Regions from separate parts of the Desulfotomaculum defluvii genome, predicted to be linked through region 2. Evidence: riboswitches for the same ligand, from Rfam matches in the RefSeq annotation. Region 2 holds a riboswitch; each other region holds the start of a gene.
What was found. A riboswitch is a leader RNA that binds a small molecule or an ion and turns the genes downstream of it on or off. The one in region 2 is predicted to bind S-adenosylmethionine.
Positions count from the first base shown of each region.

Region 1 (8,087 bases), 490 kb from region 2:
GAATTAGGTCAAGTTAACCATATTGATGCGATCTATACCACCTTAGACAGTAAAATCCAGTCCAAAGATGGTAATAAGCAACTGGTTTTATATGATGGGACCCGCTGGAACCTTGCTGTTGAAGCTAAAATCTATGTGGGGGAACATGAAATTCAATGGACAGAATTACCTCTTGAGGCAGAGGTACAGCTTACTGTTAACCCGGTTGATGGGGAAATATGGCGAATCGAGATTAAAGAGTTACCCAAGGATTCACCCTATTTAAACACACCTCTATCGGATCAGGAGGTCAGGTCAGCCATAGCAGCATCACAAAATACTGGTAAAGTGACCCTGACTGCCCCCGTTGATAATGATAATAAAGAGGGGAAGCCTGTTACCCTAGCCTTTGGGGCTGGGGTAGCGGCAGAACTTGTTGAGAATGGTCGGCCTGTACAAATGAAATTCCCTGGCCTGCTGGTGGAAGTACCTTTTACAGAATTTAAAAGGCTGGCAATGGATCAAAAGGGCGCGCAGCTGCAGGTCAAGGTAGCTTGGCGATCTACGGCAGAACAGTCCTTAGCTGCCCAGGATTCCCATATGTATCTAAGGGTGGTGGGAAAACTGGTGGAGGTAAATTCAGCCATTGTCTGGCCCGATGGCAGCCAATTAACCCTCAGCAATTTCTTAAACCCAGTGAAATTTACGATTACTTCACCCATTGGTGCCACTGCCGGTTTAGATATCCAGAAAATCGGGTCTTACCGTTTTAATGAAATGCTGCGTTATTGGGAATTCATTAGCAGCGACTATAATCCGGATACCGGACAATCAGTTTTCAATACCAATCGATCAGGATCCTTTGCCATACTGGAAGCTAGCCGGCTGTTCACTGATATTGCAAAGCACTGGGCTAAGAATAATATTGAAATTATGGCTGCCCGTCATGTGGTACGGGGTTTAACCCCTGAAACCTTTGGGCCCAACGAAACTGTAACCAGGGGTCAATTTACCGTCATGTTGGTTCGTGCCCTGGGCTTAACGGAGAGTGCCGGAGGAGTAAAATTTAAAGATGTTCCGCCCAACTACTGGTGTGCCGATGCCGTTGGTACTGCCGTAAAGATGGGATTGGTAGCAGGCTACAGTGCCGAAATATTTGGACCCAATGACCCCATTACCCGGGAACAAATGGCAACCATACTGGTCAGGGCCCTTCGCTTTAACAACCAGAAACCTTTACCAAGTGGTGGGACCTCCTTGGAGCAGTTTATAGATGGAAGTACCATCGCTTCCTGGGCCAGGAATTCTGTTTCCATCATTGTCCAAGAGGGTATCATGCGAGGCCAGGATGGAGGCAAATTTGCCCCCAAGGCTCTTACCACCAGGGCCGAAGCAGCTACTGTGATGGTGAGGTTGCTAGACTATGGGGCGAATAATAAGTAAGCCATAGCCATGAGCCATTAGTTTAAAGCTAAAAGCTATACGAAGAAAGGCTTCATTTTCATATGGAAGCCTTTCTTTTTTTCTTCACCTTGTCGAAGGGTGCAGGATATGGGGAGGGTAGGTAGAATATACTAACCTTGTTGTATTAACGAATGCAGGAGGTTAAAAAATTGTCCACTGGAAAGATGATTGTCCGGGCCACCTTGGTGGTGGCTATTATTAATCTGCTCTCACGTATTTTGGGCTTTGTTCGGGAGCAGGTAATTGCCTACATGTTTGGTGCCACCAACGTTACTGATGCCTACGTAGTGGCTTACAATATCCCCAATGCTGTTTTTGCCATTGTTATTGGTGCGCTGGCAACTGTGGTAGTGCCAGTGTTCAGTGAGTATGCAGCCAAAGGTCAAAGGGAAGAGGCTTGGCGTCTCTTTAATACTGTGATTACCATGGTTATTATCATTTTCACCTTAGTCACCATCGCGGGTATTTTTGCTGCGCCTCTGTTGGTTAAGTTAACTGCCCCGGGTTTAAGTACTGAAACTGCCAGTTTAGCCAGCCGTTTAACGGTGATAATGTTACCAATTCTCGTATTTTACGGTCTATCCACCGTCTTCCAAGGGTTACTCAATGCCAATCAGGTTTTTGGTATTCCAGCCCTTAGCGTAAGTGTTACTAATTTGACCATCATTATCTCAGCCCTAACCCTGGGTGGTATTTATGGTGTCGACGGGCTGGCAGCTGGTACTGTTGTAGGTTTTGTGCTGGCGGCTCTGATGCAGGTGCCAAAGCTGAAAAAGGTAGGTTTTAAGTTTCATTTTACCCTGGACCGTCATCATCCCGGTGTCAAGAAGGTTCTTTACTTGGTTATGCCGGTAGCCATCGGGACCTCCCTCAATCAGATATACCTGATTATTGACCGGGTCTTAGCCTCGGGCTTAGCAGAGGGAAGTATTTCAGCCTTAAACTATGCCAATAGAATAATTCTCATGCCCATTACTTTTTTTGTCCTAGCCATTGGTACAGCATTTTATCCAACCATTACCACCTTGGCGGCCCAAGGGAAGAGAGAAGAACTGGCCGATACGGTGCTGCGGGCTATCAGAATGGTAATCCTCTTTGCCTTACCTGCCGGTGTGGGCCTGATGGTATTAGCCACGCCTATTATTAAACTGCTTTTCGAACATGGCCAATTTGGTGCCCGGGCCACAGAAATGACAGCTATTGCCCTATTTTTCTATGCCATAGGCTTAGTTGGGCAGGCAGCCAATATTATTTTGACTAGGGCCTTTTACGCCCAACAGGATACAAGAACACCAGTTAAATTAATGGCTGTAACCGTGGTGGTGAACTTGGTCTTTAGTCTACTGCTTATTGGCCCTTTAAAGCACGGTGGTTTGGCTCTGGCTAACTCCATTGCATCTTTAATCAACACCATTATGTTGACCTGGTTTCTCAATAAAAGGATTCCTGGCATGTGGAATGCAAGTGCCATGACCTTTCTTTTACAAACAGCCTTGGCCACCACCAGCATGGCGGCTGTTGCCTGGGGTGTGAATGCCACTGGAGCTGGTTTCTTTGCTGCTTATGGTACACTGGGACTTGCAGTCCAAGTGGGAGTAAGTATCTCAACAGCCTTATTAGCCTTTATCCTTGCTGTTTTCCTACTTCGCATGGAAGAAGCCAAAATGATAACTGAGTATGCAGGGAAATTTCTTCGCAAGTTACACCCTTCCAAGGGTTAGCCTAACGCACCAATGCACCTCCCAGAGCATAGCATGGGTTTAGGAGGTGCAAGATATGATTAAAGCAACTCAACTGTCGGCCAAAGATATCGTTAATCTAAACGATGGGGCAAAGCTAGGTCCGGTGAAGGATTTACATATTGATCCCGAAACAGGCAGCGTAGTGGCCATAGTGCTTGAGGCACCCCGGCGTTATTTTGGCCTGATTCGGTCTGGGCGAGATATGGTCATTCCCTGGAATCTAGTAAAAAAATTTGGTATCGATACAGTGCTGGTGGATTTACAGCCTATGGATCGATCTTATTACGAAGAATAAGAGAATTTGTTTGACACAAAGTTCCTCCTTTGCTAAAATTAATCTGGCAATTTTGCTTGTTGTTCTGTGCTCATCAAGAGAGGTGGAGGGACTGGCCCGATGAAACCCGGCAACCTCACGTAAGGTGCCAAGTCCTGCAGGAGTTTATTCCTGACAGATGAGGTCATTGAGGGAAGGCTGGGAAAAAATAACCTCTCCATTTAGGAGAGGTTTGTTTATTTTTGATGGGAGCGGGAAAAGTTAATAGAGGGAGGTAATCAATTGAGTAGAAAACTTTTTACTTCTGAATCTGTAACTGAAGGCCATCCAGATAAAGTGGCCGACCAAATTTCTGATGCCATATTAGACTCTATTTTGGCTAAAGACCCGATGGCTCGTGTAGCCTGTGAGACCTTTGTTACTACTGGTCTAGTACTGGTGGGAGGGGAAATTTCCTGCCAATGCTATGTAGATATCCCTAAGGTAGTTAGGGAGACCGTTTTGGAAATCGGCTATACCCGTGCTAAATACGGTTTTGACGGGGACACCTGTGCAGTGTTAACTGCCATTGATGAGCAGTCCCCTGATATTGCCATGGGTGTAGACAAGGCCTTGGAAGCTAAAACAGGTGAAATGACTGAGGCTGAAATTGAGGCCATTGGTGCTGGTGATCAAGGCATGATGTTCGGTTATGCCACCGATGAAACACCGGAATTAATGCCCCTGCCCATCTCCCTGGCCCATACAATGGCCCGCCGTCTAGCTGAGGCTCGTAAGTCCGGCTTACTAGATTATTTGCGTCCCGATGGTAAAACCCAAGTTACTGTGGAATACGAGGGCGATAAACCTGCCCATATTGACACAGTAGTAATTTCCACTCAACACCATCCGGAAGTTGACCTAGAGACCATTCGTCAGGATATGATAGAAAAGGTAGCCCTGCCCGTACTGCCGGCTGAATTAGTTGACGAAAAAACCCGTTTCTTGATTAACCCCACTGGCCGCTTTGTTATTGGTGGACCCCACGGTGATGCCGGTTTGACTGGACGCAAAATTATCGTTGATACCTATGGTGGTATGGCCCGTCACGGTGGTGGTGCCTTCTCCGGCAAAGATCCTACAAAGGTAGACCGTTCTGCTGCCTACGCTGCCCGATACGTGGCTAAAAACGTAGTGGCTGCTGGCCTAGCTAAGAGATGCGAAGTACAACTGGCCTACGCCATCGGCGTAGCCCATCCGGTTTCTGTAAGGGTTCAGACCTTTGGTACCGGTACTGTTAGTGATGAGGTTATTATCAACCTAATCAACAAAAACTTTGACCTACGTCCCGCTGGCATCATCAAGTCCTTGGAATTGCGTCGCCCCATCTACAAACAAACCGCCGCCTACGGCCACTTCGGCCGCCCAGACCTAGATCTCCCCTGGGAGCGTACAGATAAGGCTGAAATCCTACGGGCAGAGGCTGGTTTAAAATAATTTAGAAAAACACTCTCAATAAAAATGGGAGTGTTTTTTTATAAAAAATAGAGTTGGTGCATAAACTTGACGACATAAATTTATATATTTCGATTACTTTAGACGCTATTCAACAGTTATATAAGCAAATAAAGACATTAATGATAATTAATGTCGAAAAATAGCTTGCAAAAAAGAAGGAAAAAAAAGCCTTGATGTAAAAATATTCAATTTACTTTTTGCACTTAGAGAATAGGACTAGTACCATTGAACTAGAGGGAGGTGTTAAATCGCGTAAGTCATGTTTTTTAAAAAGGCATAAGTGAGGGAATGTTCGTGAAAAAAACTACTAAGGTATCCGTTTTATCTGGAGTGCTTGCTTTTTTACTTTGTATTTGTAGTTTAACAGCCTATGCAAGTACACCGGGGAATCAATCTCAGTCAGTTTCTTTATTTTCAGATGTACCTACTGGGTATAATAATGCAATGTTTATTAACTACCTAGCTAATCAAGATCTAATTAAAGGTTTTCCAGACGGAACTTTTCGTCCTGCTGCTGGCTTAACCCGAGCGGAAGCCGCGGCCTTATTAGTACGGGTCGGAAAAGTAAATGCACTGACACCAACAGCAAGATTTGCTGATGTGAACACCAATCACTGGGCTGCGGCTAGTATTGAATCGGCTGCAGCAGCCGGACTTCTTAGCGGCTACCCAGATAATACCTTTCGGCCTAATGCTTTTCTTACAAGGGCGGAAGGTGTAACACTGTTTTTGCGTCTGTCAAAACAACCAGACCCCCATGTAGCACTTCCTGCACTGGAGGATTTAGGGCCAAGTCACTGGGCTGCCCGTCCTATTGCCGTGGGACTAGCTGCGGGCATGGTGGGTTTATCTGCTGATAAAAAACATTTCTTGCCCGATTCACCGCTGACCCGGGGCGATTTAGCCAGGGTATTAGGAGTTTTGTTAACTCGAGACCCCGACCTGTATAAGACTGAGCTAAAAGGTAAATTATCCGTGTTGAAAGGAACCGTTACTGTAAATAAAGCAGATGAACAGGCAACTCAGGTAACCGGAACCATTACAGTAGGTCCGGGGGAAGTAATTAAAACTGCAGCTAGTAGTGAGGCAGAAATTATATTTCCTGACGGCACTGGTTTACGTATGATGGAAAACAGTGAACTAGATTTTAAAGATGCCAGGGGCCGTGCCTACATTACACGTACAGGTGCCCAGGGTATTGCCGTTGATTGGCTGGCTTTAAACCTTAAGCAGGGAAATATCTTTGGGGCATTGGCTACCCAATATAAGTCTCAGGGTGATCAAAGCAATCAAGTCATTACCACTGGTTTAGCTAATTACCCAAAGATAGCTAGTGTCAATGATAATGATTTAAAGAAAATTGTATCCGGTTTAGTAGCAAAAGCACAAAAAAATACGACACAAGTGGCAGAATCAAAAACCCAAAACTTACCCTGGTATCAGCAGGCCCAGGACAAAAAAGTACGTGTTCAAGTGGACATGCCTTGGTCAGTGTGTGCCATTCGGGGTACTTTCTGGGAAAACTTTGTTTCTAGGGATGGACGTTCTAGAACTAACTTATTAGAAGGGGAAGGACAAGTATCTGCAGCAGGTAAATCGGTAGAACTGACTCCCGGCCATAGTACGGAGGTAACAGGAGCTACAGCACCACCCGCTGCTCCAAAACCTATGACTCAGGAAGAAACTAAACAATGGATTAACTTGGCTCGCTGGGTTGTGGATAGGGCGCAGGCAATTGATGCCATCAAAGAACAGACCGCACCACCACCACCACCAGCTGCTCCAACACCACAGCAAGTACAGGAACCTGTGCAACAACCAGAACAATCGGTTCAGCCACCAGACCCAATACAAAGTACATTAAACAAAGTGGTGGAAGCTTATAAGGATCTGAACCAGGGGGAAGTACCCGAAAGTATTAAAGATACAGTTATACCTACCACACCAGGCGAACCTACGACTCCTAGTACTGGTGGTGGCGGAGGTGGAGGAGGTGGTGGTGGCAGTAGTACCACCACATATTCAATCAATAACGTGCAAACACCTAACGACATTGTTGTGGCCTTTGGGACACCATTTGCCAGCATCGGGTTACCTAGCCAAGTAGAAGTTACTTTGAGTAACAACACTACACGTAATCTGAGTGTATCCTGGAACCAGGGAGTACCTGCCTATGATGGGAATAAGGTTGGAACCTATATGTTTACGGGAACTTTAGACTTACCCACTGAAATTGTCAACACTAACAATCTCAAGGCAGAGGTCAAAGTAATAGTTGCTGGGAAACAGTCTAGCATTACCTCTATAACACCCACTTCTGGTAAAGCCAATACACTGGTAACCATTAAGGGTAGCAACTTCGGAATTGAACAAGGCAAGGTGGTTATTGCCGGAAATAGTGTGGATGATGGAAATGTAAAAACCTGGACCGATAATGAGGTAATTTTCTACATGCCCGATGTAAAACAGAGCGCAGGACTTGATGTCTGGATTAAGCCGATAATCAATTTAATCAGTAACAAAGTAACCTTCAATTTCCAAGGTTCGATTCCTGCACTGCCTGCGGTATATTACGGAACTATCAATGTTATTGGTGGTCCTGGTGTCGCAGGACCGGGGACAGTGGTCGAAGCTAGGGTCGGAGGACAAGTTGTTTCAAGTGTTATTACAGAAACTGATAACCTTTATGGCAACACAGCCAAACTCGATGTACAGGGTATTGCTGAAGGAACATTAATTGAATTCTGGGTTAAGCTACCAGGTTATAGCTTTGAGCAAGCACTAGAAACATGTACCTTTAACAGTGGGACTGAAAGGGAGATTAATTTAACGATCGATCTTTCATAATGAGTCGAATCCGTATTGGGGGTGGTAAGCTAATAAGTTAATTGTTTAAATAATTTGGGATAACGGTTTTATTTTAAAGGGGGAAGAGAGATGAGTGGGGTACTCAAACGAGGTGGCAAACCAGCCCTCTGGCTGGTTTTGACACTGCTGTTAACATTGGCATTGGCAATACCTGCCCAGGCTGGTATTATCGGTGCTGGAGTGGATGCAGACAACCCAACTGTTTGTGTCCAGTCTGACTATATTTTGGAAATGGCAACAGATAACGGTCTAAGTACTGGTGA
Region 1 is NZ_BAAHYV010000006.1:230,617-238,703, forward strand. It holds gene ACYQ03_RS03780 (S8 family serine peptidase) at 1-1,422, shown strand, start outside; gene murJ (murein biosynthesis integral membrane protein MurJ) at 1,593-3,164, shown strand; gene ACYQ03_RS03790 (YlmC/YmxH family sporulation protein) at 3,220-3,480, shown strand; SAM riboswitch class I at 3,548-3,644, shown strand; gene metK (methionine adenosyltransferase) at 3,742-4,935, shown strand; gene ACYQ03_RS03800 (S-layer homology domain-containing protein) at 5,251-7,803, shown strand; gene ACYQ03_RS03805 (hypothetical protein) at 7,894-8,087, shown strand, end outside.
Region 1: linked by a shared signal. The riboswitch ahead of metK (methionine adenosyltransferase) and the one ahead of ACYQ03_RS06200 (methionine ABC transporter ATP-binding protein) in region 2 are both predicted to bind S-adenosylmethionine.

Region 2 (8,087 bases):
AAATAAAGCAAATAAAAAAATAATTAAATAAGTTACAGTTAACATTTTACGTAATGATTTATTATAAACTATTCTTAATAAACCAGCGGATAACATTACTGCAATTCCTATGGAAACAATAACTACAATAGCAAACTTAGATATAACCCCTGATGTCACATTACTAACTTGCCCAGCAAGAATATGCAAATCGGGTTCAGCAATTGATATAAAAAAGCCTAACAGTAAGCCCGAAATACCTATAATCCACAGTTTATTGCTTTTAACAAGGGTTCCTCCCATTAAATTACCTATCGGAGTTACTCCTATATCTACACCAAACAAAAATATTGAGAGTCCTACTACTATTAATATGGCACCAATTAGGAATTTAAATATTAGATATGTTTCCAGAGGAATAATTGTAAAATTCATTATTAATACTATTATTGTGATTGGAAGTACAGCAAATAAAGTTTCTTTAAATTTTTCAATAAGAATGCCCAAATATGATTCCCTGCCTTTCATTATGTTAATTGTCATCTGCAATGCACTACACATTGTATTTCGCTATAATTAATTGTAACATAATTCCCTAACACATCCAACAACTTTATATACATATAAGATTGTTAGTTAAAACAAACCAGCATTACTAATTAAGATAAAGAACTATCCTTATTTTTCAATGACATTAACCAAGAAAGTCCTTTCAACTGGTCCCCGTATAACTCAGGATACCCAATCATAACCTCTCTTCGTCTAACCCTTTAAAACAATAGGCATACATCATCCTTTGTTTCTTCTATAATTAAGAAATTTTTCTAGTGCCAGTTTTATATAAATTAATTTAATTTTCCGTTTTTCCTGATTTTTTTCCTAAAACCGTTGACATATTTCTGTTTTGGTTATAATAATCTATAGTAGATAAGAAATATTCCTATTTAAGAAGGTGACGTCTTGCAGGAACTACAACCATTGATACAACAGCTAAAGGAAAAAGGTATCAAGGTAACCCCCCAAAGGCAGGCCATTCTCAGCAGCTTTTTGGGCACAACGAACAAACATCGGAGTGCTGAAGACATACATTTGGAAATTGTTAAAAGCTTTCCAACTATTAGCCTTGATACGGTTTACAGAAATCTTGGCATGCTGCGGGACTTGGGTATTTTAAGAGAATTGAATTTAGGCGAGCGAAGGGTACATTATGAATTAACCAGTCACTCCCATCATCACCACTTAATTTGCACTCGCTGTGGGGATGCCCAGGAGATTCAATATTGTCCATTACAATTCTTAGAACAGGACAAAGTAAATAAATTTAAAATACAGAGTCATTCCTTTGAAATCTTCGGATTATGTGAGAAGTGTACAAAGTAAAGGAGGTTTATCGTGAGAAGAATCCTATTGAGCTTGCTGGCATTTGTATTGGTGGCAGGCGTAATCATTGGCTGCGATGCAAATGATAAAAAGCAACAAAATCCTGCAAGTGATACCCTGAAAGTATACACCAGTATCTACCCTCTTTATGATTTTGCCAAGCGAGTGGGCGGTGATAAAGTGACGGTGGAAAACATTGTCCCTCCGGGGTCAGAACCCCATGATTGGGAACCCAGTCCCCAGGACCTTGCTAAACTGACCAAAGCAGACATCATCATCCTTAGTGGCACCGGTGTAGAACACTGGGGCGATAAAATAATTAATACTCTAGATAGTAAAAAGTTGACCGTAATCCATGCTGGTAAAAGCATTAAATTAATAGAAGGAAGTACTTCCCATACCGATTCCCAGAAACATCATCAGGCCGGCGACCCCCACGTTTGGCTTGACCCATTAAATGCCAAAATAATGGTAGAGGAAATTTTTACTGGTCTAGCTAAGATTGATACCGAGAATAAATCATATTATCAAACCAACGCAATCCAATTTCAACAGGAGTTGGATAAACTACACTTAGAATATCAAGATAACTTAGGCAAGGCCAAGACCAAAGAATTTATTACCTCCCACGCCGCCTTCGGCTACTTGGCCCAGCGCTATGGTTTGATAGAGATTCCAGCCCGTGGGCTTTCAGCGGAAACCGAACCTAGCCCCGCTGATATGGCTGCCATTATAGAACTGGCCCGAAAAAAGAACATTGATACCATCTTTTTCGAAACCCTGGTTAACCCCAAAGTCTCAGAAACCCTGGCCAGCGAGTTAAAGGCAGACACACTGGTGCTGAATCCCCTGGAGGGGTTGTCGGAAGAAGAATTGGCAGCCGGTGAAAATTACCTTTCTGTTATGAGACAAAACCTTAAGAATCTAAAAATTGCTCTGGGAGCTGAATAAAATGAGTAAGGAAGATATCATTAAAATTGAAGGCTTAAATTTTACCTATGGTTGCCATCTTATTTTAAATAACATTAATCTTAGTATTGCCGCCGGAGATGTGGTGGCCATTACTGGGCCTAACGGTTCCGGTAAATCCACCCTCTTAAAGCTGGTGCTAGGTCAGCTAAAACCCACTTCCGGTTCCATCAAACTCTTTGGTACCGAAGCCCATAAAGTAAAGGAACGCTATCGCATTGGTTATTTAGCCCAAAAGGCCACCAGTTTTAACAGTCAATTTCCGGCTACCGCCCGGGAAGTAATACGATCTGGAAGGGTTCCTCGGCGGGGTCTGTTCCACCCCTTGCTAAAACCAGACCAACTTCTGGTTGATCAGGTTCTGGAACAGGTTGGTATGCTAGAGTTCGCAGACCACCCGGTGGGTACCCTTTCTGGTGGGCAACAGCAAAGAATTTTACTGGCTAGGGCATTGGTCTCTCAACCTGATCTCTTAATTCTGGATGAACCCAACACCGGCGTAGATAGCCAAGCACTTGATTCTATGTACCGGTTGTTAAAGGAACTAAGTCTTCAGCAAGATATGACCATGCTAATTGTATCCCATGAGTTAGAGGGTTTAGCATCCCTGATCACTCATCAGGTTTGCCTGGATAAACACATCTGCAGTTGTTCATGTCATAAGTATAACGATCCAGGGAATCAACTGGAACACTGCAGTCGACGTATTAATAGGCAACCTGCCAATACAAAGGAGCCGTGTTATGGAAATCTTACAATATGAGTTCATGCAGCGAGCACTGTTGGCTGGTATATTAGTAGGCCTCATCTGTCCCGCGGTTGGTTTATTCATAGCCCTGCGAAGAATGTCTATGATATCCGATGCGTTATCCCATGTTTGCCTTTCTGGTGTGGCGGCAGGTATGACGCTAGGAATTCACCCGGTGTTAAGTGCTGCCCTCTTCGCCGCTGGGGGTGGGCTATTACTTGAGAGACTGCGTAAGGTTTATCGTGGCTATTCAGAAATTTCCATTGCCATTCTTCTTTCGGCTGGAGTAGCTATCGGTGCTATCATTTTAGATTTAGGCAAGGGTTATAGCGCCAATTTTATGAGTTACCTTTTTGGCAGTATTGTAGCTATCAGTGCCAATGACTTAAAAATTATTTCTTTGCTGGGCATCACCATTCTACTTTTAATAAATATGTTAAAAAAGGAGTTATTTGCTATTTCCTTTGATGAGGAGCATGCTAGGGTTAGTGGTATCCCGGTGGATAGCATCAGTATTTGTTTTACCATCATGACCGCTGTCACCATTGCCCTATCTATCCGAGTGGTGGGCATCCTCTTAGTGTCCTCCTTAATGGTATTGCCCGTTGCTACAGCTATGCGTCTGGCCAACAGTTTCCGGGGTGCCATGATGTTGTCAATTTTATTCGGAGAAACCGCCATTCTCATCGGTATCTTAGCCTCCTTTTACTTGAATCTGGCACCCGGAGGTGCCATTGTCATGACTTCAGTCATCCTATTGGTTGGAACACTAACATATCAGCAGCTTAGTCGTAAATTGGCCATCCACAAAGGAGTTGTTTCACAGTAAAAAACAAGGGTAAGGTTAACCCTTGTTTTTTTATCAGAACAGGCTTCCTAAGCCTTAATAGTCTTGTAAAAAATAGAAACCTTAACCAATCTGGTTAAGGTCTCTGAAAGTTAATCCCTGCAGACTTCAAGGATCGTTATAATCCTAACCAGTATTAAATAATCTAAAACATTATGAGTATTCTTTTATAAAAAAAAGTCTCTGCCTAGGCAGAGAAATTCATTGCGTAGATTATGTGAGTTTTATTTTTTCCTTATCTTAATAGTTTATTCCTTGATAAAATACTTTATTGGTGCTCTTTTGAACAGTTATTAAGTATTAATAAACACGTTATCCACAGAGTTATCCACTTTTATCGTAGTTATCCACAATTATCACAGGTGTTTTTGGGGTAAATGTGGATAGTTGTTAATAACGGTCAATGGCACCTTCTACAATTTTTTGATTATCGAACAAACGCATTAACCTCCTGATATCCTGTTCGTAACGGATTAAGTTTTCAATTTCTTTTAAAAGTTCTTCCAGATCTTCCTTCGTAAATAGAGGTAATAACCTGTTTAACTCCTTTGGATCCATATCGGGGGAGAGCATCTTTCTCACTTCCTCGTATTTTAGGTGTATGACAAAATATTCAAAGCTAATAAGAAAAGTTACAGATCCGAACAAGTTCTTCCTTTCACTTGATATCTAAAAAAAAATGACCGGTTATACCGGCCATTTTTTTTTAGATATAGGTAACCCCAACACTATTGTCCGGAGGAGGTTTTACAGTCTTGCGATCCTTAGAATACCTGGGAACTTGCTTATGTTTTCCATTATCCCTGGACTTTAATCTGCGGCTCACAGCAACCCCTCCTTTTTATATTGAACTCATCTTTATTGTTCTCCTTTTGATCGTATTCATTCTTGCTAAAACTTTTCAGATTTACACTTTTAAGCAAAATAAAATATTGATTGACAAAATCAAATATATGGCATAAAATCTACATTAGTCAATTTAATAGCAATTCTTCTTATCCAGAGAGGCTGAGGGACTGGCCCTGAGACGCCCGGCAACCTTCTTATTTTATCTAAGAAAGGTGCTAATTCCTGCAGAAGAACAATCTTCTGAAAGATAAGGAGGGGGCATAAGCATATTATGGCCTCTTCTGGTCTGACCAGAAGAGGCCTCATTAATTTAGACGGAGCTATACTAGATCAAGCAATCTAAGGAAGGTTGATATACTTGATAGAAATTAAAGACCTAACCAAGGTTTATCATTCCAATGCTGGAGATGTTAAAGCCCTAGACAGTGTAAGTTTAAGAGTTCGTAAAGGCGAAATATACGGTATCATAGGTTTTAGTGGAGCAGGTAAGAGCACATTGATCCGTTGCGTAAATATGCTGGAAAAACCCACATCAGGTAGTATTAAAGTAAATAGTCAGGAAATGACCGAATTAAGTGAAACACAGCTAAGATCCAGCCGCCAAAAAATCGGCATGATTTTTCAGCATTTTAATCTATTATCCTCACGTACTGTATTTGAAAACATCGCTTTCCCTCTGGAGATTAGTGGTGTAAACAATCAGGAAATCCAGGCTAAGGTTACGAAGTTGTTAGATCTAGTGGGACTAGCCGATAAAGCTAACGCTTACCCTAGCCAGTTATCCGGTGGTCAAAAACAAAGGGTAGGCATCGCCCGGGCCTTGGCCAATGACCCCATTGTACTACTGTGCGATGAAGCTACCTCTGCCCTAGACCCTGCCACCACCAGCTCTATATTAGAGTTGTTAAAAGATATAAACCGCCAATTGGATCTAACCATTTTGATGATTACACACGAAATGAAAGTAATCTCTGAAATATGCGATTCTGTAGCAGTAATTGAAAAGGGGAAAATTATTGAAGAAGGTTTAGTCATTGATGTTTTCACCCAACCCCAACACCCCACTACGCGTCGCTTTGTCCAAACAATCATTAATACAGATGTCCCGGAAAAAATTAAGCAGCGTCTGCTTCAAAAGGATGAGGGTCAAATTATCAGGATTTCTTTTATTGGAGACTCTACGGATGAACCTGTGATTTCAACTTTAGCTAAGCAATATGATGTGGATGTAAACATTCTTTATGGCAACATTGACCAGATCCAAGATACTCCCTTTGGCATGTTAATTATTGAATGTCTAGGGCCCAAAGTCAACTGCGAAAAGGCAGTGGAATATTTACGAAGACAAGGCTTAAGAATCGAGGTGTTAAAGAATGTCCAATGAAATTCTCTCCCACCTAGCCAACCTATCCCCAGAGTTAATCAAGGCCACTTGGGAAACTCTTTATATGACAATGGTATCTGTTATACTGGCTTCGGTATTAGGTATTCCCTTAGGAATAATTTTAGTCATTACTGATAAGGGCCATATTAAAGAGAATTTGTTGCTGAACCGGGTTTTGGGATCAATTGTGAACATCTTTCGTTCCTATCCCTTCATTATCTTACTACTGGCACTGGTCCCCTTTACTCGTTTTGTTGTAGGCACTACTATTGGAACCACTGCGGCCATTGTCCCCCTCACCGTTGCCTCAGCTCCCTTTGTGGCCAGAATGGTGGAAACTTCTTTAAAGGAAGTAAACTGGGGTGTGATAGAGGCTTCTCTGGCAATGGGTGCCAATACCTGGCAGATTATTCGTAAGGTACTATTGCCCGAGGCCCTACCCGGTATTATTTTAGGTACGACCATTACAGCCATCGCCGTGGTAGGTTACTCCGCAATGGCTGGTGTCGTGGGAGGAGGTGGCCTAGGGGACCTGGCGGTACGTTACGGCTATATGCGTTTTGATTCAGTGATAATGGTAACCACCGTGGTCATTCTAATCGTTATGGTGCAAATAATGCAAACCCTTGGCAATATACTTGCCGAAAAATTTAACAAAAACTAAGGAGGAGTTTCCATGAAAAAGAAATTAGCTTTACTGGTTACCTGCTTGCTGTCCTTAAGCCTAGTGTTAGTTGGCTGCGGTGGCGAAAAAAAGGAACAACAGGATACTGCCGGTAGTAACGCCAGCAATGAAGCTAAGGTTTTAAAGGTTGGTGCTACCCCAGTACCCCATGCAGAAATTTTAAAAATTGTTAAACCCATCTTAGAAAAAGACGGTATTCAACTAGAAATCGTAGAGTTTAACGATTATGTACAACCCAACCTAGCCCTCAATGACAAGCAGTTGGATGCCAACTACTTCCAGCACCTACCCTATTTAGAAGAATTCAATAAGCAAAAGGGTCTGGAGCTGAGCTATACTGCCAAAATTCACTTTGAGCCAATGGGTCTTTTCTCCAAGAAACTAAAAGCTGTCAGTGAGTTTAAAGAAGGCGACAAAATTGGTATTCCCAACGACCCCACCAACGGTGGTAGAGCCCTAGCAGTTTTAGAGAAAGCTGGTCTGCTGAAGCTTAAAGAAGGAGTTGGTATCACTGCCACAGTGCGGGATATCGTAGAGAAGAAAGTAGAAGTTGTTGAATTGGAAGCTGCTCAACTGCCCCGCTCCGTCGATGACCTGGCTGGTGCTGTGATCAACGGTAACTTTGCTGTACAAGCCAACTTTGTTCCCACCGACGCCCTGGTGGCTGAAGATGCTCAATCTGAAGCTGCCGATACCTTCGGTAATATTTTAGCCATCCGTAAGGGTGACGAAAACCGTGAAGAGATCAAAAAACTGACCGAAGCACTTAAGAGTGCTGAAGTTAAGAAATTCATCGAAGATAATTACAAAGGTGCCGTTGTAGCTACATTTTAACCCATAAAAAAGAGGGCTCCCGAGAGGGGGCCCTCTTTTTTATGGGTATTCCTTTGGGGTCCAGTTGTTATCCTTTAGCCTTTCGTCTGTTTTATGGGATACGTGCCTTGGGCCGTGGCTTTTAACCTTCCTCCCTGAGGAAGGTGGCAGCGTAGCTGCCGGAAGGAGCTCACCATCGAAGTATGCTTACTCTCCCGTCACTAACGTGACATCCCCTCAAAGAGGGAACTTAACTCTAATAACTAACAGCTAACAACTAACAGCTAATGGCTAATGGCTATAACCTACGGATGGGACATTTCTTTATACAGCTTGTTTATGGAGCTGCTTTCGATGCGAGAAATAAAGGATCGAGAAATGGCCAACTGCTGTCCCACCTCCCGTTGGGTATATTCCTTGCCACCCTCTAAGC
Region 2 is NZ_BAAHYV010000006.1:718,507-726,593, reverse strand. It holds gene ACYQ03_RS06230 (DUF1538 domain-containing protein) at 1-486, opposite strand, end outside; gene ACYQ03_RS06225 (Fur family transcriptional regulator) at 940-1,359, shown strand; gene ACYQ03_RS06220 (metal ABC transporter substrate-binding protein) at 1,372-2,310, shown strand; gene ACYQ03_RS06215 (metal ABC transporter ATP-binding protein) at 2,312-3,091, shown strand; gene ACYQ03_RS06210 (metal ABC transporter permease) at 3,072-3,905, shown strand; gene ACYQ03_RS06205 (hypothetical protein) at 4,314-4,496, opposite strand; SAM riboswitch class I at 4,916-5,026, shown strand; gene ACYQ03_RS06200 (methionine ABC transporter ATP-binding protein) at 5,131-6,156, shown strand; gene ACYQ03_RS06195 (methionine ABC transporter permease) at 6,146-6,820, shown strand; gene ACYQ03_RS06190 (MetQ/NlpA family ABC transporter substrate-binding protein) at 6,833-7,675, shown strand; gene ACYQ03_RS06185 (RNA polymerase sporulation sigma factor SigK) at 7,960-8,087, opposite strand, start outside.

Region 3 (8,087 bases), on a different contig from region 2:
AACTTAATTTGGCCCCAAACAGCCATCTTCTCTCCTTTAATGGCCACAGCACCAGTTATCCCCTTTATGGAAGCAGCATAGTCCACCGCCCTTTGTACATCTTCTTCTACCTGCACAAAATTGCCAGCGGCAGTGGCCACTGCATCAGCCAAAATGGGTGAGGAAGAAAGAATGATCACTGCATCAGACTTACCAAAACTTAGGGAATGACCTACCGTACCGGATGACGTGCAAATACCCAATGGGCTCTGCCACGGTTGAATTTCCAGTGCAATTTTATTACTAAAGGGGGAGGTTCCGGCAAAGATTCCTACCTTTCGTGCACAGGAAGTTTTAATAAAAATATCTCCTCCATTTTCCACTATCACATCACGGGAACGCCGACTCAAAGCTTTTCCCACTACTTGAGAAAAAGCACCCGCCACCGCAGCCATGGGCCCCACACCAGCCAATTGACCAGCTTCAGCCATTTCTATGGCGATATCCGGGGCACCTGGCAAAACTTTGTGGGGATTTAGGGTGGTTGGAAAAACAGTGTCCCTATTAATATATTCTTCCAACAGTGACCGTTGCTCTTTAATTAATTTCTCCACCCAGCTTACCAGTTCGGGAGTAAAACGATCCCGCCGCACACCAATATCTAGATCTGTTTCTTTAACTCCCACCTGGAAATGTATCAAATCTCCTTGACGATGCAAATCACGATAGGTGCGCTCGATATAATCCATTCTATATTCGTACCTCCATCGCTCGAACCGGGCAAACCTTTAAGCATTGTAAGCACAATACACACTTGTCTCCATCAAACTGCACTTCCATGGAAGGACGTTCTATATATAGAGCTCCCGCGGGGCAATGCCCTGTGCAAGCCCCACAACTGGTGCAACGATCGTTATTGCGGACTACTTCCTGAGTAAGGGGATGTACAGAGATACCCTGATTCCTTAGATACTCTATACCTTCCTCATATTTCTCCCCCCAAAGGTCTAAAACTAAAGTCCCTTCTAGGTGAGGATTAATTTGTGCCTTGACAATATTTACCACCAAATCATAGTCCTTTACTAAGTGATAGATAATAGGTTGATCAGATGTTGATGAAGTGAAACGCAAAACAATTTTATGAGGTGCCATTTACCGACACTCCTTCCATTACTTAATATCTAATGTCTTACCCGTTAAACCTGCTGCAGGGCCAGGTAGAAGCTGTACTGGTTCACCCAATAAAAAGTCTCCTTTTTCAATCCAGTTCTTTAACTGATTAGCGATTTCCCTAGCTTTTGGGTAACTAGATAGGGGTGCCGTAGGGATTTCTTTACCATTTATAGTAATTTTCCCTGATTTTAATTGGGCATAGCTGACTAAACCTAAATTCCCACCAACCCGATTCGGGTAAGCATCACTGTAATCAACTACCGGAGCATGCAGTTCCTCATCTGATAATGCAGCATAACGTAGTATTTCTTCGTTAAGTATAGGAATAGGTATTCCTAACCCTACGGTTAGAGTAGCACCATAACCTCGGAAACTGGTTCCCCTTAGCCACTGGGCTTTCATCTGCTTTAGGTCACCTAGAACAGAAAGTGTCCCACCTGCTGAGCCCACCACGTTTCCCTCTTGGTCCTTTAGCCAGCCGGGGAAATGCTGGGTGCCATTCCAAACCACATAGCCTACACCCCCACCCAGAAAGATTCTGGTGCCTACGCCTATGGTAGCAAAATTAGGATCCTTCATCAGGGGACTTAATTGTCCAGAGGTAGAATAGTTGGCATTTCCTAAGCGGGGTTTAAGTGTTCCCATATAGGTATAGATAGTTTTATCACTTAGGTTAACGGCACAGTTATAGTTTTGATAACCATTGCGAGGGTTAAATAAAATAGCCTCATTTATCTCATTCAAGGTAAGGGTTGTTTCTATTTCTTTTCTGGGGTAACAATCAGTACCGTAGGATAAAGCTTTCAGCTTTATTTGCTTTCCTGCTACCAAATCCTCTATAACATGACCCCCACCGTAGCGAAAATCCCCTGGAAAATCTCCATTTGCCGGATCCTCTTCGGGAATTTCCGTGGCGCCGATAAATGCATCCACTGCAGCTATGCCAGTATAGGCAGGAACATTATTTAGAGATACTTTAGTCATTCTAATCCGAGGAGAAGAATGTCCAAAATTCAAAAACGCACCAGAAGAACACATGGGGCCAAAGGTACCAGTAGTTACCACATCAACTTCTGCAGCCGTTTTAGACAGTCCCTGCTCTCTCACTTTTCCAATCACTTCTTCAGCAGTCAATACCACTGCCTTTCCCGCTTTGATACGGGCATTAATTTCTGCATAGGTTCTCTCAACAGCCATTTAAAAATCCTCCTTCTGCGCGCTCTTCCAGTCCATAATAAAATAAACAAGCCCCTTCTTAACAGAAGAGGCTTATTCCCATATCACGGTCATAGCTCACCTCTTATCTGTCAGAAGAAAATCTTCTGCAGGAATTAGCACCTGTCCGGGTTCTACCGGACGGTTGCTGGGTTTCATAGGGCCAGTCCCTCCACCTCTCGGGATAAGAGCGCATATTTAATTGGTTTGTTTAATTTAAGATACTGTTTAGTTTAGCAAGGCCAAGTTATATTGTCAACTATTTTTTTTTGGTAAAAAGGAATAGTCATCAGCCGTCAGCTAAATCACCTTTGGAAAAGGCCATAGGCTTTTTGTGCTGGTTACACTTATGGGTCTTTTGCTTTGACCAGACAACTTAGTTAGTCTGCATAACCATACGATAATCATCAAAATATATTATTCAACCAGAAGGAGGTGAGTGCTATGTATAACCTGGAAGAGTCCCGCCCGGACATGCTTAAAACTGGTATCGTTGGTTGGGGGTCACCAGAGGAACAAGAAGATGAAACCGGCATTGACTTTTATGAGAATTGGCATGGGCACTGGTAGATATATAAAAAATGCGACAGGGGGAACAGTCCTCCACGTCGCATTTCTTTTATAAAACCCCTTTGACCTACACAAAATATGAAAATGCAGTGTGCCATGAGCAAGAGACCCCTAAACAGAACAGGCAAAAAAGCCCAAGGCCCATGGCTCATGGCCCAAGGCCACCTACCAACCATTAGCGATAACTTACAGCTAAAAGCTGATGGCAAATCTATCTCTTATTAAGAGAATAGCTTGCTAACCGAAAGGTCTTCGTGGATGCGTATAATTGCCTCACCAAGTAATGGAGCCACAGATAACACTTTAATTTTATTAATCATTTTTTCCGGAGGTAATGGTATGGTATTTGTGATAATCACTTCTTTAATAACAGACTCTTCTAACCGCTGTATGGCCGGACCAGAAAGTACTGCATGGGTACAGCAAACATAGATTTCTTTGGCACCACGATCCATTAGCGCAGCCGCTCCCTTTGTGATGGTTCCAGCAGTATCGATAATATCGTCAATCATAATAACAGTTTTCCCTTTAATATTGCCAATAACATTGGTAACTTCGGCTACATTGGGTTCCGGGCGACGTTTGTCAATAATAGCCAAGGGTGATCCAATTCGCTCAGCCAAATCTCTAGCACGGGTAACCCCACCAATATCAGGTGAAACCACAACTACATTTTCAGGGTCCTGTGTTTGTTGAAAGTATTCCGCCAAGATAGGTACAGCAGGCAGATGATCCACAGGAATATCAAAGAAACCCTGAATCTGACCCGCATGTAAATCCATGGTTATCACCCGGCGACAACCACTGGCTGATACAATATTAGCAACAAGTTTAGCTGTGATGGGGTCTCTGGCACGGGTTTTACGATCCTGACGGGCGTAACCATAATAAGGAATTACAGCTGTGATGCGTCGGGCAGAGGCTCGGCGGAGTGCATCAGCCATGATTAGTAATTCCATTAAATTCTCGTTTACTGGTGTACATGTAGGTTGAATAATAAAGGCATCAGATCCCCTTACACTCTCATCTACTTTAACCCTAATTTCCCCATCACTAAAGTGTGTTACTTCGGAAGATCCCATGGTAACGCCAAGATACTGGCAAATCTCCTGGGCTAATTGAGGATTAGCATTTCCTGCAAAAATCTTTAATCTTTTACTATTGGAAGACATCATTTACCTCCGAGATTTAATTTAGCTTTTTTTCCTTTGTTTCTTTGCCCAATCAGCCAGATTGGTTTGGCGTCCCCTGGCCACTCCCAGGGCTTCGTCTGGTACATTTTTGGTAATAGTAGAACCCGCGGCAATGACAGCATTCCGGCCCACTTTAACCGGTGCCACTAAATTTGTATTACTACCAATGAATGCTCCATCTTCTAAAATGGTTTGATACTTGCTCTTGCCGTCGTAGTTACAGGTAATCGTCCCGGCACCCACATTTACATTTTCCCCTATGGTTGCATCACCCACGTAACTTAGGTGGGGTATTTTACTGCCGCTTCCAACCTGCGACTTTTTGATTTCTACAAAGTCCCCCACTTTTACTTTGTCAGCTAATATGGTACCCGGCCTTAGATAGGCATAGGGCCCAATAATCGTATGGTTCCCAATTTGGCTGTTTAAGAGTACAGAATATTGAATTTCATTGTTATTCCCAATAAGACAATCAGTTATTTTGCAACCTGGCCCAATCACACAATCGCTACCAATTTTAGTATCCCCTATTAGGAACGTAAAGGGAAGGATAACTGTGTCTACTCCAATCTTAACACTACGGTCCACATAAGTATTATTTGGATCCATAATGGTTACTCCTTGAGCCATTAGATCTTCAAGAATCCTGCGGCGCAGAACAGTTTCAGCTTGAGCTAATTGAATACGATCATTAATGCCCTGAACCTCTTGGGCATCTTCTAATGTTACTGCTTTAACGGTAAGTCCCTTTTTTATAAGAATCTGTACTATATCCGTAAGGTAATATTCGCCTTGGGCGTTAGCTGGAGATATTTCCTTCAAAGCCGCAAATAACCCAGGTACCTTAAAACAGTACACGCCGGTATTAATTTCTTTTACTTTTAATTCCTCTGGCGATGCATCCTTCTGTTCTACAATATGAGATACATCCCCTACTTCGGTGCGTAGAACCCGACCGTAACCGGTGGGATTTTCCAGTTGAGCTGTTAATAAGGTCGCTGCTGCCCCGGATTGACTGTGCATCTCGGTCAGTTTGGCTAAGGTTTCCCCCCTTAATAGCGGGGTATCCCCACAAACCACTAGTAAGTTACCAGGGTAATCATGCAATTCTTCCTCAGCTTGGATTAAAGCATGGGCCGTCCCCAATTGCTCCCTTTGTATGACCACCTTAGCCTTATCGCCAACAAAGTCAGTAACCTGATCAGAGCCAAACCCTACCACAACTACCTTTTTGGTTACTCCGGCTTCAGCTACGGAATTTAACACATGGCCCAGCATAGGCCTGCCACATAGTTGATGTAAAACCTTAGGCAAGTTTGATTTCATTCTAGTGCCTTTGCCGGCAGCCAAAATTACCGCAGCAAGTTCCATTCCGCGCCCCCCTTTTTTCTTCTTTCTATAGGATATCCTATTACGGCATGTTTTTTTCTACCAACCGTTATCTTTCAACAAAAAAATACAATCTCCTTTTATTAGAGGCAATGACACAATAAAAAGAAGATTGCGAAAATAAAAAGGGAGCAAAAGCTCCCCTGTATAATCATTTACCTATATCGCCTCTTGATATGCTTGCAATACGGCGTTCTGAATTATTTCCCTTGCGGATGAATTTATCGGATGAGCAATATCCCTAAATTCACCGTCCGGAGTTTTTCTGCTGGGCATAGCCACAAACAAACCATTTTGTCCTTCAACCACTTTTACATCGTGGATAACAAATGCATCGTCCAGTGTTACTGAAACAATGGCCTTCATTTTGCCTTCCATGAGTACTTTACGTACCCGCACGTCAGTCACATGCAAAATTCTTCACCACCTTCCGCTGCATCAACTGCTGTTGGGCTACTAAATTCTGCAGCGAAAGTGAAAATCCTTCTTAATTGATAACTTTATTTAATAATTTTAGATCATTTTTTTGTATTATCTTAAAATATCTAACTCATACCCCATTTTACCCAAAGATTCGACAATTTGCGATATGTGCTCGGCATTCCTGGTCTCTAAAGAAATTTCAACCTCTGCTTGTTTTAACGGTACATTGGGCTTTATCCGATCGTGAACAATGGATATTACGTTTGCTTCTGAATCTGCAAGGGCAGATAGGAGTCTTTGTAAAGAACCAGGTTTATCGGTTAAGATTGTCTTAAATCTTAGATAACGTCCAGCCTTTACAAGACCTCTTTCTATAATTATCGAAATAACATTTACATCTATATTCCCACCGCTGATTATTACAGCAACCTTTTTACCATTGAGGTCACACTTTCTATGGAGTAATGCAGCTATACCCACTGCACCTGCACCCTCCACCATCAGTTTTGAACTTTCTAACAACATCAAAATGGCCCAGGCAATTTCTTCATCATCCACAGTGACGATTTGGTCCACATATTTGCGAACCATTTGAAAGGTAAGATCTCCGGGACGACGTACTGCAATGCCATCGGCAATGGTATTAGCAGATTTTAATTCATGAACTTCCCCGCTTTTGTAGGCCTCCAGCATACAGGGAGCACCAGCAGCCTCTACGCCGATGATTTGAATCTCGGGCCTTTGTTCTTTAACCGCACAGGCCACTCCTGCGATTAAACCACCCCCGCCAATGGGTACAACAATGGCATCTAAATCTGGTATCTCTTCTAATACTTCCAGACCTATGGTACCCTGGCCAGCAATCACCAACGGGTCATCAAAGGCATGTACAAAAACAGCATCATTTTCCTGTTGAATTTCCTGGGCTTTACGGAAGGCATCGTCGTAACCTTGTCCTGCAAGAACTACATTGGCCCCATAGGCTTTGGTACGCTCTACTTTAGTGATGGGAGCACCCTTAGGCATTACAATGGTGGCAGGAATGCCTGCTTGACTGGATGCAAAGGCTACTCCCTGGGCATGATTGCCTGCGGAAGCTGCCACCACTCCTTTACAGGACTCCTGAGCTAAGACAGCTATTTTATTATAGGCACCCCTCAACTTAAACGAACCAGTTTTTTGGAGGTTCTCCAGTTTTATAAATACATTTGCTCCTGTCATCTTACTAAGGACCTCAGAGGGCTCGAGAGGTGTTAACCGACTGACTCCCTTTAGCCGCTCTTTTGCTTCTAAAATGTTTTGCAAAGTTATCAGGTTATTATCCATGATCGCTGCTCCTCATAGTGCTAATACTTTTTATTTATCTTATTATTATTCAACCCCATATAGTTCATACTTAGCTACTTTACATCTTTCATATCCCAATGCCCGACATATTAGTTCCAGATCAGCTGGTTTATCAATATCCATTCCAACCTCGGGATAGGGGCAAATTATAGCTCTACCTCGAATATTAAGCATCTTAGATACCCTTTCCTGAGCCTCCTGTAATGTCAGAACTCTGAATAATAGCTTTAATAGGAGGGGTATACCTACCCGCCAAGCCAGAGCAAACACTTTCTTCCGTAAATCCACTAATTCCTGTCCTATGGTAAGACACCGCTCTACAACTCGAGGATTAACCAAAAAAAGATTCCCCCCCGTAAAAACCCCTTCTCTAAAAGAAACATAAGTCCTTTGGGCTCCGGGAAAAGCTTTCTCCACAGTTTCCCTAGGAATTAGAGGATAATAAAGATCATCTGTTAATTCCTTACAAAGCTCCAGAAACCCCGATATAGACTCTGACGTCAATAAGGGAATGTCCGAAGATGCCACTAAATAGTGGCTCTTCATCAGAGCATTACCCCGTTGTATGTTTTCTATCATAGTAAGACCAGACTCTACCCAAAGAACATCCGGTGGTAATTCTTTTTTTACTTCAGGGGGACCAACAACAACAATCCGCTGCACTTCATTACAGTTTCTTAGGGCACAAATGACGTACCAAAGCATTGGAAGTGGCCCTAACCTAATGAGTGCTTCGTAGGCTTCTGAGCTGTTATTTTTTAAATGTACATTATTCATACTGCCGGCCAAAACCAGCGC
Region 3 is NZ_BAAHYV010000004.1:120,047-128,133, reverse strand. It holds gene ACYQ03_RS02360 (UPF0280 family protein) at 1-728, opposite strand, end outside; gene ACYQ03_RS02355 (NIL domain-containing protein) at 730-1,131, opposite strand; gene ACYQ03_RS02350 (homocysteine biosynthesis protein) at 1,150-2,349, opposite strand; SAM riboswitch class I at 2,450-2,558, opposite strand; gene ACYQ03_RS02345 (hypothetical protein) at 2,812-2,937, shown strand; gene ACYQ03_RS02340 (ribose-phosphate diphosphokinase) at 3,159-4,109, opposite strand; gene glmU (bifunctional UDP-N-acetylglucosamine diphosphorylase/glucosamine-1-phosphate N-acetyltransferase GlmU) at 4,131-5,501, opposite strand; gene spoVG (septation regulator SpoVG) at 5,679-5,933, opposite strand; gene ilvA (threonine ammonia-lyase) at 6,051-7,268, opposite strand; gene ACYQ03_RS02320 (NTP transferase domain-containing protein) at 7,314-8,087, opposite strand, start outside.
Region 3: linked by a shared signal. The riboswitch ahead of ACYQ03_RS02350 (homocysteine biosynthesis protein) and the one ahead of ACYQ03_RS06200 (methionine ABC transporter ATP-binding protein) in region 2 are both predicted to bind S-adenosylmethionine.